Regions from separate parts of the Streptomyces sp. NPDC096176 genome, predicted to be linked through region 2. Evidence: riboswitches for the same ligand, from Rfam matches in the RefSeq annotation. Region 2 holds a riboswitch; the other holds the start of a gene.

Region 1 (6,046 bases), on a different contig from region 2:
GCACCGTCGATACGGCGCACCGGCGGCCAGTACTTGTCGGAGGCGCTCACGCCGGCCGGGAAGACCGCCTCCGCACGGCTGTAGGCGTGGTCCCACTCGCCACCGAGCGCGGCCGCAGTGTGCGGGGCGTTGCACAGCGGGTTGTCGTCGGCAGGCCACTCGCCCGACGCGACCTTCTCGATCTCGGAACGGATCGCGATCATCGTGTCGCAGAAGCGGTCGAGCTCGGTCAGGTCCTCGCTCTCGGTGGGCTCGATCATCAGCGTGCCGGCCACCGGGAAGGACATCGTCGGCGCGTGGAAGCCGTAGTCGATGAGCCGCTTGGCGATGTCGTCGACGCTGACACCGGTCGCCTTCGACAGCGGGCGCAGGTCGACGATGCACTCGTGGGCGACGAGACCCGCCGGGCCGGTGTAGAGCACCGGGTAGTGGGGCTCGAGGCGCTTGGCGATGTAATTGGCCGCGAGGACCGCGACCTGAGTGGCACGCTTGAGACCCTCGCCGCCCATCAGGCGTACATACGCCCAGGAGATCGGCAGGATGCCCGCGGAACCCCACGGGGCCGCGGAGATCGGGCCGACGCCGGTCTCGGGGCCTGCCGTCGGCTGCAGCGGGTGGTTGGGCAGGTACGGGGCCAGGTGCGCGCGCACACCGACCGGGCCGACCCCCGGGCCACCGCCGCCGTGCGGAATGCAGAAGGTCTTGTGCAGGTTCAGGTGCGAGACGTCGCCCCCGAACCGGCCCGGCTTCGCGAGACCCACCAGCGCGTTGAGGTTGGCGCCGTCGACGTACACCTGACCGCCGGCGTCGTGCACCTGGGCGCAGATGTCGGCGACGTGCTCCTCGAAGACACCGTGCGTCGACGGGTAGGTGATCATCAGCACGGCGAGCTCGTCGCGGTACTGCTCGATCCTGGCGCGCAGGTCCTCGACGTCGATCTCGCCGTCGTCGGCGGTCTTGACCACGACGACCTTCATGCCGGCCATCACGGCGCTGGCGGCGTTCGTGCCGTGCGCGGAGGACGGGATCAGGCAGATGGTGCGCTGGTCGTCGCCGTTGGCGCGGTGGTAGGCGCGGACGGCCAGCAGACCGGCGAACTCCCCCTGCGATCCGGCGTTGGGCTGGATGGAGACGTTGTCGTAGCCCGTGACCTCGGCGAGGCGCTCCTCCAGCTCACGGATGAGGGTCAGATAGCCCTGCGCCTGCTCGACCGGCGCGAAGGGGTGGATCTGGCCGAACTCGGGCCAGGTCACCGGCTCCATCTCGGTCGTCGCGTTCAGCTTCATGGTGCAGGAGCCGAGCGGGATCATGCCGCGATCCAGCGCGTAGTCGCGGTCGGCGAGCCTGCGCAGGTAGCGCAGCATCGCGGTCTCCGAGCGGTGCTCGTGGAAGACCGGGTGGGTGAGGTACTCGTCCTGGCGCAGCAGGGCGGCGGGCAAGGCGTCCGCGCCGACGGCGTCCAGAGCTTCGACGTCGCCGTCGACCCCGAAGGCGGACCAGACGGCCGTCAGCTGCTCCCGGCCGGTGGTCTCGTCACAGGCGAGGGAGACGTGGTCGGCGTCGACGAGGTGCAGGTTGACCCCGCCCTCGCGGGCGGCGGCCACGACATCGGCGGCCTTGCCGGGCACGTGGGCGGTCAGGGTGTCGAAGTACGAGGCGTGCACGATGTCGACACCGCCGGCGCGCAGGCCCTCGGCGACGATCGCGGCGTAACGGTGGGTGCGCCGGGCGATCGCCCGCAGCCCCTCCGGACCGTGGTAGACGGCGTACATCCCCGCCATGACGGCGAGCAGCACCTGCGCGGTGCAGATGTTGCTGGTGGCCTTCTCACGGCGGATGTGCTGCTCACGGGTCTGCAGCGCCAGGCGGTAGGCCCTGTTGCCGTCGGCGTCGACGGAAACGCCGACCAGTCGGCCGGGCAGGCTCCGTGCGAACTTGTCGCGCACCGCCATGTAGCCGGCGTGCGGTCCGCCAAAGCCCATCGGAACGCCGAAGCGCTGCGTCGTGCCCACGGCGATGTCCGCGCCGAGCTCGCCGGGCGAAGTGAGCAGGGTGAGGGCGAGCAGATCGGCGGCGACGGTGACGATCGCGCCGAGCTCGTGCGCCTGCTCGATCACGGGCTTCAGGTCGCGCACGGCACCGGAGGCGCCCGGGTACTGCAGCAGCATGCCGAAGACGCCGCGCTCCGCGATCTCGGCGGGGATGCCGTCGCTCAGGTCGGCGGTGACGACCTCGACGCCGGTCGGCTCGGCGCGGGTCTCGATCACGGCGATGGTCTGCGGCATGGTGTCGGCGTCGATCAGGAAGACGCCGTTCTTGACCTTGCCGACCCGGCGGGCCAGCGCCATGGCCTCCGCGGCGGCCGTGCCTTCGTCGAGGAGCGAGGCGCCCGAGGTGGGCAGGCCGGTCAGGTCCGCGACGACGGTCTGGAAGTTCAGCAGCGCCTCGAGCCGACCCTGCGAGATCTCGGGCTGGTAGGGCGTGTACGCCGTGTACCAGGCCGGGTTCTCCATGACGTTCCGCAGGATGACCGGCGGGGTGAAGGTGCCGTAGTAGCCGAGGCCGATCATGGGGGCCAGCACCTGGTTGCCGTCTGCCAGGGAGCGCAGCTCCGCGAGAACGTCGGCCTCGGTGCGGGCGTCCGGGAGGTCGAGGGCCTCCGCGCTCTTGATCACGTCCGGCACGGCGGCGGCGGTGAGGTCGTCGAGCGAGCCGTACCCGACGTGGGCGAGCATCTTGGCCTGGGCACCTGCGTCAGGCCCGATGTGACGCCGCTCGAAGGGGGTGCCACGCTCCAGCTGGGAGAGCGGAATGCGGTTGGCGGTCATGGTGGGAGGCCTCCTGGTCTTCGCGACCTGCGAGGGGCATCACGGCGCGGATGCCCGGACGGCCTCCCCCTCTGTCATCTCAACCTGAGAGCTTCACCGGGCGTCGCGAAACGACCTCCCGGCTTTCACCGTCGGTGAGAGCGGATGCCGTCCGACGCCCGCCCTGCTTTCCAGAGTGACCTCGTCCGTGCGGTACAGGTGCCTGAGAGATTCCGGGGAGGATTTGCTCCTTCGGCGCCTCCGGTCTTCACCGGAGAACTCTCCCGCACAGGGTCAGCAGCCGTTTGCCAGGGTACCAGCGCCGCTTGGGAACGATCGCTCGAGTGGCCGACACTCGAAATGTGCCTTTCTGTAGTCATGAGAGAGCAGGCGCGACCAGTTGGAGGGACCGTGCAGACCGACATCGATCCGCGCAGCCTGATAGGCCGCAAGGCGTTCGACCGCAACGGCACCAAGATCGGGACCGTCGACGAGGTGTACCTGGACGACGCCACCGGAATGCCTGAGTGGGCGGCCCTGCGGACAGGCCTCTTCAGCAGGGACGCCTTCGTCCCCCTCGAACCGAGCGAGGTCGTCGACAACACGCTGCGGGTCCCTTACGAACGCTCGCTGATCAAGGACGCCCCGGACTTCGGCGTGGGCCGCCATCTCTCCCCCGAACAGGAGCTCCAGCTCTACCACCACTACGGGCTCGACATCTCCGGCCCGCCCCCGACTCCCGCTCCCGCCTCCGGTGACCGCTCCTTCGGCCGCGTCGCCGGGCAGGAAGACTGACCCGCCCGGCCCTCGTCCGCCGGCGCGATCAGCGGCAGCGGATCCGCGGGCTCCAGCTCCTCGTCGTCCACAAGGAACGTGCGGACCCGGCCGGGCGGCGACCATGGTTCCTCGAAGCGCACGGTGACCCTCCCCACCCCGCTGCCCTGCACCCAGCCGTGCCCGTGCCGCGCATGGCGTACGTCCTGGCCTGCGGCCCAGCGCCGCTCGACCGGCTCGGCACGATCCGGGCCGGGCCCCGAGAGCTCCGCCGCCGTGCCGTCCGGAGCCGATGCCGCCTCGGCTCCGGACGCCGCCTCGGGCCGGACGGCCGCGGACTCCTCCGCCGCGGCCTGCGCGAACAGGTCCTCCTGGGTGTAGTCCGCGAGTCCCGTCACGCCCACCCCGAGCAGCCGCACCCCGCCCGTGGTGTCCACTGCCTCCAGCAGCCGCCCCGCAGCCTCCCGCACGACCGCCGCGTCGTCGGTCGGCCCCCGCAGCGTTTCCGACCGTGTCAGCGTCGAGAAGTCGTACCGGCGGACCTTGAGCACGATGGTCCGGCCCGAGTGCCCGCTCGCCCTCAGCCGCTCCACGCACCGATCGGCGAGCCGGTCCACCTCGGTGCGCACCCGCACCCGGTCGTGGAGGTCCACGTCGAAGGTGTCCTCGACCGACACCGACTTCGCGTCCCGCTCGGCGACCACCGGGCGGTCGTCGTGCCCCAGCGCCATCCGGAACAGCGACGCACCGTGCGCCCTGCCCAGCAGCCGTACGAGCTCGTCCTCGCCCGCCTCGGCGAGATCCGCGACTGTCGTCATGCCGGCCCGCCGCAGATGCTCACCGGTGGCGGGCCCCACACCCGGCAGGATGCGCACGGGCATCGGCCCCAGCAGCTCGCGCTCGGTCCCCGGCTCGATGAGGACCAGCCCGTCCGGCTTGGCCTGCTCGGAGGCGATCTTGGCAATCATCTTCGAACCGGCCAGCCCCACGGAACCCGTCAGGCCCGTGACCGCTCGTATGTCGGCGCGCAGCCGCTCTCCCGCCGCACGCGCGGTCGACGCGTCGTCCGCGGCCTCCCCGGCCTCGAGATCGACGAACGCCTCGTCGAGGCTCAACGGCTCGATGAGGGGCGACAGGCGGCCCAGGAGCTCCATGACCTGCTCGCTCACGGAGCGGTAGAGGGAGAAGCGCGGGACGAGGTAGGCCGCGTTCGGCGCGAGGCGTCGCGCCTGCGCCATCGGCATGGCCGAGTGCACCCCGAAACGCCGGGCCTCATAGGAGGCGGTGGCCACCACACCGCGCGGACCGAGCCCACCGACGACCACCGGCTTGCCGCGCAGCGACGGCTTCGCCGCCTGCTCGGCGGCGGCGAAGAAAGCATCCATGTCCAGATGCAGGATCGTCGGGGCGGTTCTCACACCTTCGATGCTCCCCCACACCACTGACAACGGGGAGCGCCGGGCACGCTCAGACGGCCCGGTCGCGTCTGCGTCTCGCCAGCTCGTCCGCGGGGTTGTGACCGACCAGGGTCTCCCCCGTGTCGATCCGCTCGCCGTGGAGCTGCGAGAGCGCCGCCTCGACGTCTCGCCACACGACGCCCACCGCGATCCCGAAGACGCCCTGCCCGCCCTGGAGCAGCCCGACCACCTCGTCGGGCGAGGAGCATTCGTAGACCGTCGCGCCGTCGCTCATGAGCGTCATCCGCTCGAGGTCCTTGAATCCACGGGCCCGCAGGTGCTGCACGGTGGCGCGGATGTTCTGCAGCGCGACACCGGTGTCCAGGAAGCGCTTGACGATCTTGAGGACGACCACGTCGCGAAAGCTGTAGAGCCGCTGTGTTCCGGAGCCGTACGCCGGTCGCACGCTGGGCTCCACCAAGCCCGTGCGCGCCCAGTAGTCGAGCTGCCGGTAGGTGATGCCGGCGGCCGCGCACGCGGTCGGCCCCCGGTAGCCGATGGTGTCGGTGGCGGGCCCGGCCGCGCTGTCGCGAAGCGGGTACGGCCCGTCTTCCACCGGACTGGGTCCGAGGCCGCCCCCAGCCGTACTGTCGCCGCTGCTTCTCACGCCGACCTCCGTCCTTGACCTGCCACCTCGAAGGTAGGGAGTCACCAGGGGTGCGTCAACGATCGCCACACTCGGCACGCCGAGTGATAATCACCCTGAGAGTGGTTTCTCGTGCCCCGATCCGGGAAAGGCTACTCGAATGCGCCGACGCCAAGCGGACGGCGGGTGTCACTGGCTGCTGGAGCCGAAGTCCTCGGGCGAGATCTGATCGAGGAACTCGCGGAACTTCTCCACCTCGTCCTCCTGCTCGTCCGGGATGGCGATCCCCGCATCGTCCAGCACCCCGTCGCTGCCATAGATCGGCGTACCGGTGCGCAGGGCGAGCGCTATCGCGTCGGACGGCCTGGCACTGACCTCGACCCCGCTGGCGAAGACCAGCTCCGCATAGAAGACGCCCTCGC
Region 2 (6,046 bases):
TCGCGCCTGCGGCGAGCAGGAAGCGGACCACGCCCTCCTCGTCCGCGCCGGGCACGAAGTTCATGTAGTAGTGCAGCACGGCGGGGATGATGCCGGCGGCGCCGTTGGTGGGCGCGGTGACGACGCGGCCGCCCGCTGCGTTCTCCTCGTTGACGGCCATCGCGTAGAGCGTGATCCACTCCATCGCGAGGGCGTTCGGGTCGCCCTCGGAGCGCAGCTTGCGGGCCGTGGTCGCCGCCCGGCGGCGGACCTTCAGTCCGCCGGGCAGGATGCCCTCCCGGGACATGCCGCGCGAGACGCACGCCTGCATGACCTGCCAGATCTCCAGCAGGCCCTCGCGGATCTCGTCCTCGGCGCGCCAGGCCTTCTCGTTCTCCAGCATCAGCGCCGAGATCGACAGGCCGGTCTCCTTGGTGAGGCGCAGCAGCTCGTCACCGGTGCGGAAGGGGTACTTCAGCACGGTGTCGTCGAGCACGATCCGGTCCTCGCCGACCGCGTCCTCGTCGACGACGAAGCCGCCGCCGACCGAGTAGTACGTCTTCTCCAGCAGGGTCGTGCCCTCGGCGTCGCGGGCGAGCACCGTCATGCCGTTGGCGTGGTACGGCAGGGCCTTGCGGCGGTGCAGGACCAGGTCGTCGTCGAAGGAGAAGTCGATCTCGTGCATGCCGAGCAGGTTGATGCGGCGGCCGGTCCTGATCCGTTCGACCTGCTCGTCCGCCGTCTCGACGTCGACCGTGCGCGGAGAGTTGCCCTCCAGGCCGAGCAGGACGGCCTTGGGGGTGCCGTGGCCGTGGCCGGTGGCACCCAGGGAGCCGAAGAGCTCCGCCCGTATCGCCGTGGTGTGGGCGAGCAGGCCTTCGTTCTTGAGCCGCCGGGCGAACATGCGGGCGGCGCGCATCGGGCCCACCGTGTGGGAGCTGGAGGGGCCGATGCCGATCGAGAACAGGTCGAAGACCGAAATGGCCACGGGGGTACTCCTCAGGGTTGGTAGACGCCGTTGTCTGCCGGGGTGGTGCAGAGAACACAGGGCGGTACGTGGTGCGGGGCACCGCACGCACTGTCCAGTGTGCGCGGTGCCCCTTTTGTTTTGGTCCGGTCTGTTACGGGAGATCCGTCACAGACCGGGGTAGAGCGGGTGCTTCTCGGCCAGGGCGGTGACCCGGGCGCGCAGCGCGGTGACGTCGTAGGACGGCTTGAGCGCCTCGGCGATGATGTCGGCGACCTCGCGGAAGTCGTCGTCCTGGAAGCCGCGGGTGGCCAGGGCCGGCGTGCCGATCCGCAGGCCGGAGGTGACCATCGGGGGCCGGGGGTCGTTCGGGATCGCGTTGCGGTTGACGGTGATCCCGACCTCGTGGAGGCGGTCCTCCGCCTGCTGGCCGTCGAGCTCGCTGTTGCGCAGGTCGACCAGGACCAGGTGCACGTCGGTGCCACCGGACAGGACCGACACGCCGTGCTCGGTGACGTCCGCCTGGACCAGGCGCTCGGCGAGGATGCGGGCGCCGTTCAGGGTGCGCTGCTGACGCTCCTTGAACTCCTCGGAGGCCGCGACCTTGAAGGAGACCGCCTTGGCGGCGATCACGTGCTCGAGCGGGCCGCCCTGCTGGCCGGGGAAGACCGCGGAGTTGATCTTCTTGGCGAGCTCCTGCGTCGAGAGGATCACACCGCCACGCGGTCCGCCGAGGGTCTTGTGCGTGGTGGTCGTCACGACGTGGGCGTGCGGCACCGGGTTGGGGTGCAGGCCCGCGGCGACCAGGCCCGCGAAGTGCGCCATGTCGACCATCAGGTAGGCGCCGACCTCGTCCGCGATCCGGCGGAAGGCGGCGAAGTCCAGCTGACGCGGGTAGGCGGACCAGCCGGCGACGATCAGCTTCGGCTTGGACTCCTTGGCCAGCCGCTCGACCTCGGCCATGTCGACCTGACCGGTGGCGTCGTCGACGTGGTAGGCGACCACGTTGTAGAGCTTGCCGGAGAAGTTGATCTTCATGCCGTGGGTCAGGTGACCGCCGTGGGCCAGGTTCAGGCCCATGATCGTGTCGCCCGGCTTGAGCAGCGCGAACATCGCGGCCGCGTTCGCCTGCGCACCCGAGTGGGGCTGCACGTTGGCGTGCTCGGCGCCGAACAGCGCCTTGATCCGGTCGATCGCGATCTGCTCGACCACGTCGACGTGCTCGCAGCCGCCGTAGTAGCGGCGGCCCGGGTAGCCCTCGGCGTACTTGTTGGTCAGGACGGAGCCCTGGGCCTCCATGACCGCGACCGGAGCGAAGTTCTCCGAGGCGATCATCTCGAGGGTGGACTGCTGCCGGTGGAGCTCGGCGTCGACAGCGGCGGCGACGTCCGGGTCCAGCTCGTGAAGAGGGGTGTTGAGAAGCGACATCACTCGGTCCCTAAGGTCGTGGGTCAGCCGGCGAATTCGGTGTACTCGTCCGCGGAGAGCAGGTCCTTCGGCTCCTCGCTGACACGCACCTTGAACAGCCAACCGCCCTCGAACGGGGCGGAGTTCACCAGCGACGGGTCGTTGACGACGTCTTCGTTGGCCTCGATGACCTCACCGCTGACGGGGGAGTAGAGGTCGCTGACCGACTTGGTGGACTCCAGCTCGCCGCAGGTCTCGCCCGCGGTCACCGTGTCACCGACCTCGGGGAGCTGGACGTACACCACGTCGCCGAGCGCGTTGGCCGCGTGCTCCGTGATGCCGACCGTCGACACGCCGTCCTCGGCGGCCGACAGCCACTCGTGCTCCTTGCTGTAGCGCAGCTGCTGGGGGTTGCTCATGACCTGAATTCTCCTGTACGCGGGGGAGTGCTGGTGAACGGGGAGGGGGTGCGGACGATCACGTCCGACACCGGAAGATCACTTCTGGCGCTTGTAGAACGGCAGAGCCACGACCTCGTACGGCTCGTGGGTACCGCGGATGTCGACACCGACACCCGGCGTGCCCGGGGCGGCCTGAGCGGCGTCCACGTACGCCATGGCGATCGGCTTGCCCAGGGTCGGGCTCGGGGCACCGGAGGTGACCTCGCCGATCACTTCCCCGCCCGCGACCACGGCCATCCCCGCGCGGGGGATGCGGCGGCCCTCGGCGATCAGGCCGACGAGCTTGCGCGGCGGGGCGGTCTCGGCCCGCTCCGCGGCGGCGGTGAGCGCCTCGCGGCCCACGAAGTCGCCGTCCTTCTCGAACTTCACGACCCGCCCGAGTCCCGCGTCGAACGGGGTGAGCGCGGTGGTCAGCTCGTGCCCGTACAGCGGCATCCCCGCCTCCAGGCGCAGCGTGTCACGGCAGGACAGGCCGCACGGGATCAGACCGGCCGGTGCGCCCGCGTCGGTCAGCGCCTGCCAGAGCTTCTCCGCGTGCTGCGGCTCGACGAACAGCTCGAAGCCGTCCTCGCCTGTGTAGCCGGTACGGGCGATCAGCGCCGGGACGCCCGCCACCGTGCCGGGCAGGCCCGCGTAGTACTTCAGGCCGTCCAGGTCGGCGTCGGTGAGCGACTTCAGGATGCCGGGGGACTCCGGGCCCTGGACGGCGATCAGCGCGTACGCGTCACGGTCGTCACGGACGGTCGCGTCGAAGCCTGCCGCGCGCCCGGTCAGCGCGTCCAGCACGATCTGGGCGTTGCCGGCGTTGGCGACGACCATGTACTCCTGCTCCTGGAGCCGGTACACGATCAGGTCGTCGACGATGCCGCCGTCTTCCTGGCAGATCATCGTGTAGCGGGCGCGGCCGACGCCGACGGTGCCGATGTTGCCGACCAGCGCGTAGTTCAGCAGGTCCGCGGCCTGCGGGCCGGTCACGGTGATCTCACCCATGTGGGAGAGGTCGAAGAGGCCGGCCTTGGTGCGGACGGCGATGTGCTCGTCCCGCTCGCTGCCGTACCGCAGCGGCATGTCCCAGCCGGCAAAATCGGTCATGGTCGCGCCCAGCGACCTGTGCAGGGCGTCGAGTGCGGTCAGACGGGGGGCGTTGCTCATAGGTGTGGCTCCCAGGGCATGGCTGCGAGGACAATCCTCCCCATCTGTCATCGGAACCTGAGAGGTTCGCCCCGACTCCGCGTACGGGTAGTCGTGACTTGCACCTTGGGTGGAGCCGCTCGAATGCGGCTCGCTTTTCAGATCTGCCTCATCACACGCGGTACGGGGCCTGAGAGATTCAAGGGAGGAACTTGCTCCTTCGGCGCCCGCCACGGATGTGGCAGGGACTCTCCCGCGCGGATTCAAGCGGCCGGTATGCAGTTGGCGCGCACATCATTGCACGCATCGGGGAAGAGTGGAGCGTGAGGCCGCCCTGAAATCACTTGAGCCGTATTACCAGTTCTTTACACTTCATGGGCAAGGGTGTGGGATGACCCGAAGGGGGATGGCATGACGTTGCAGCCGACCGGTGCATACGCCACGACCGCGGGGGTGTCCGCCCAGCCGGGGCTGCCCGCAGTTCCAGCCCGGACCGGGGCGCCCGCGCGCGTCCGGCCCGCCCAGCCCGTCCTGCGCGACCTCAGGCAGCGCTCGGGCAGCAGCCCGCACAGCCTTGTCTTCGCCGCGGGCGACGTGGTGGTCGTCTCCGGCCTCCCCGGCAGCGGCAAGTCCACGCTGATGCGCCGCGCCGTGCGCGAACGGGGCATCGACTCGCAGGACACCCGCGACCGGTGGGACGCCCGGATGCCCCGCCTGCTGCCGTACGCCGTCTATCGCCCCCTCGTCCGTCTGGCCCACTACGCCGGGCTCCGGCGTGCCCTGCGTTCGGGTGAAAGTGTTGTCGTCCACGACTGCGGCACGCAGGCGTGGGTCCGCCGCTGGCTCGCCCGCGAGACGCGACGGCGGGGGGCGTCCCTGCACCTGGTGCTCCTGGACGTCACGCCCCAGGTCGCCAGGGCGGGCCAGCGCGAGCGCGGCCGCGGCGTCTCGGGCTACGCCTTCGCCCGCCACCGCCGGGCGGTGAGCCACCTGGTCACGGAGGCGGAGTCCGGCCGACTGCCGGGAGGCTGCGCGTCGGCGGTTCTGCTGGACCGGGAATCGGCGGGGTCGCTGAGGCGGCTGGGCTTCGCATAGTCCGCACAGTTCGCATAGTCCGCACAGGGGGAGACCTCGGGCGCGGGGGTGGGGGAACGGGGCTCGCCCCGGCGCCCGAGGCCCGGCGCCCCCGCGGCCGCAGTCGATCCGTCCCCGGCGCTAAGGTCGGGGCCGGCGCACCGCCCCGCACGAAGGACGACCCCCATGGAGACACCCCACACCGGCTGGCCCGGCAACGAGCTCGAAGAGGTGCTGGCCGCCTCCCTCGGCAACCCCGCCGCCGGAGGCCGCCTCATTGAGGTGCTCGGCCGCAGCCCGATATGGGTTCCGCTGCCCAACGGCGGTACCCCGGACAGCCCGAACCTCGATCTGCCCACCATGGACGTCGACGGCGCCGCATACGTGCCCGTCTTCAGCTCCGAGCAGCAGTTCCTCCAGTGCGTCGGCGCCCACATGTCGTTCACCGTCGCGCCCGCCCGCGAGTTCGCCCGCGGTCTGCCTCCACAGCTCGGCATCGCCGTGAACCCGGGCGGCGCCGTCGGTGTGCCCCTGCCTCCCTTGGCCGTCGCGGAGCTGTGCCGAGCCGGGCGGACACCGCTCGACGGGCCCGCCTCCGGCGGCCGTGTGCGGTTGTTCGAGCCGGACTGGAAGGAGGAGCCGGTCGACTTCCTCGCCGCTGCCGCCGGTGAGTTCGAGGCAGCCGGTGTCGTACTGACCGCCCGCCGCGCGCTCGCCTCCATCGAGGGCGACGAGCCGACGCTGTTCATCGGTGTCCAGGTCTCCTCCTGGGAGGGCGCCGACCGCAACGCCCCCATGGACGCCTTGGGCCGGGCTCTCGGCCGGGTCCATCTGCCGTGGCCGGTCAACCTCGTGCTCCTCGACGTCGCCCAGGACCCCGTCGGCGACTGGATGCTCGAGCGGGTGCGGCCCTTCTATCAACGGCAGCACGCGTAGTGGTCAAGTCATTGCCGGGTCTCCCGATTAACCTGGTTTGATGGCCTGAACGGCTCGACCAGGGGCCGTGACAGACGGCGGGACTCCAAAA

What was found. A riboswitch is a leader RNA that binds a small molecule or an ion and turns the genes downstream of it on or off. The one in region 2 is predicted to bind glycine.
Region 1: linked by a shared signal. The riboswitch ahead of gcvP (aminomethyl-transferring glycine dehydrogenase) and the one ahead of gcvT (glycine cleavage system aminomethyltransferase GcvT) in region 2 are both predicted to bind glycine.

Annotation. Positions count from the first base shown of each region.
Region 1 covers NZ_JBIWFV010000023.1:30,044-36,089, forward strand. The annotation lists gene gcvP (aminomethyl-transferring glycine dehydrogenase) at 1-2,828, opposite strand, end outside; glycine riboswitch at 3,009-3,104, opposite strand; gene ACIQ7Q_RS34170 (PRC-barrel domain-containing protein) at 3,219-3,602, shown strand; gene ACIQ7Q_RS34175 (DNA polymerase IV) at 3,512-4,999, opposite strand; gene ACIQ7Q_RS34180 (MerR family transcriptional regulator) at 5,049-5,645, opposite strand; gene ACIQ7Q_RS34185 (bifunctional nuclease family protein) at 5,814-6,046, opposite strand, start outside.
Region 2 covers NZ_JBIWFV010000001.1:995,193-1,001,238, forward strand. The annotation lists gene ACIQ7Q_RS04700 (L-serine ammonia-lyase) at 1-967, opposite strand, end outside; gene glyA (serine hydroxymethyltransferase) at 1,115-2,374, opposite strand; gene gcvH (glycine cleavage system protein GcvH) at 2,398-2,772, opposite strand; gene gcvT (glycine cleavage system aminomethyltransferase GcvT) at 2,851-3,966, opposite strand; glycine riboswitch at 4,115-4,211, opposite strand; gene ACIQ7Q_RS04720 (AAA family ATPase) at 4,357-5,040, shown strand; gene ACIQ7Q_RS04725 (enhanced serine sensitivity protein SseB) at 5,206-5,955, shown strand.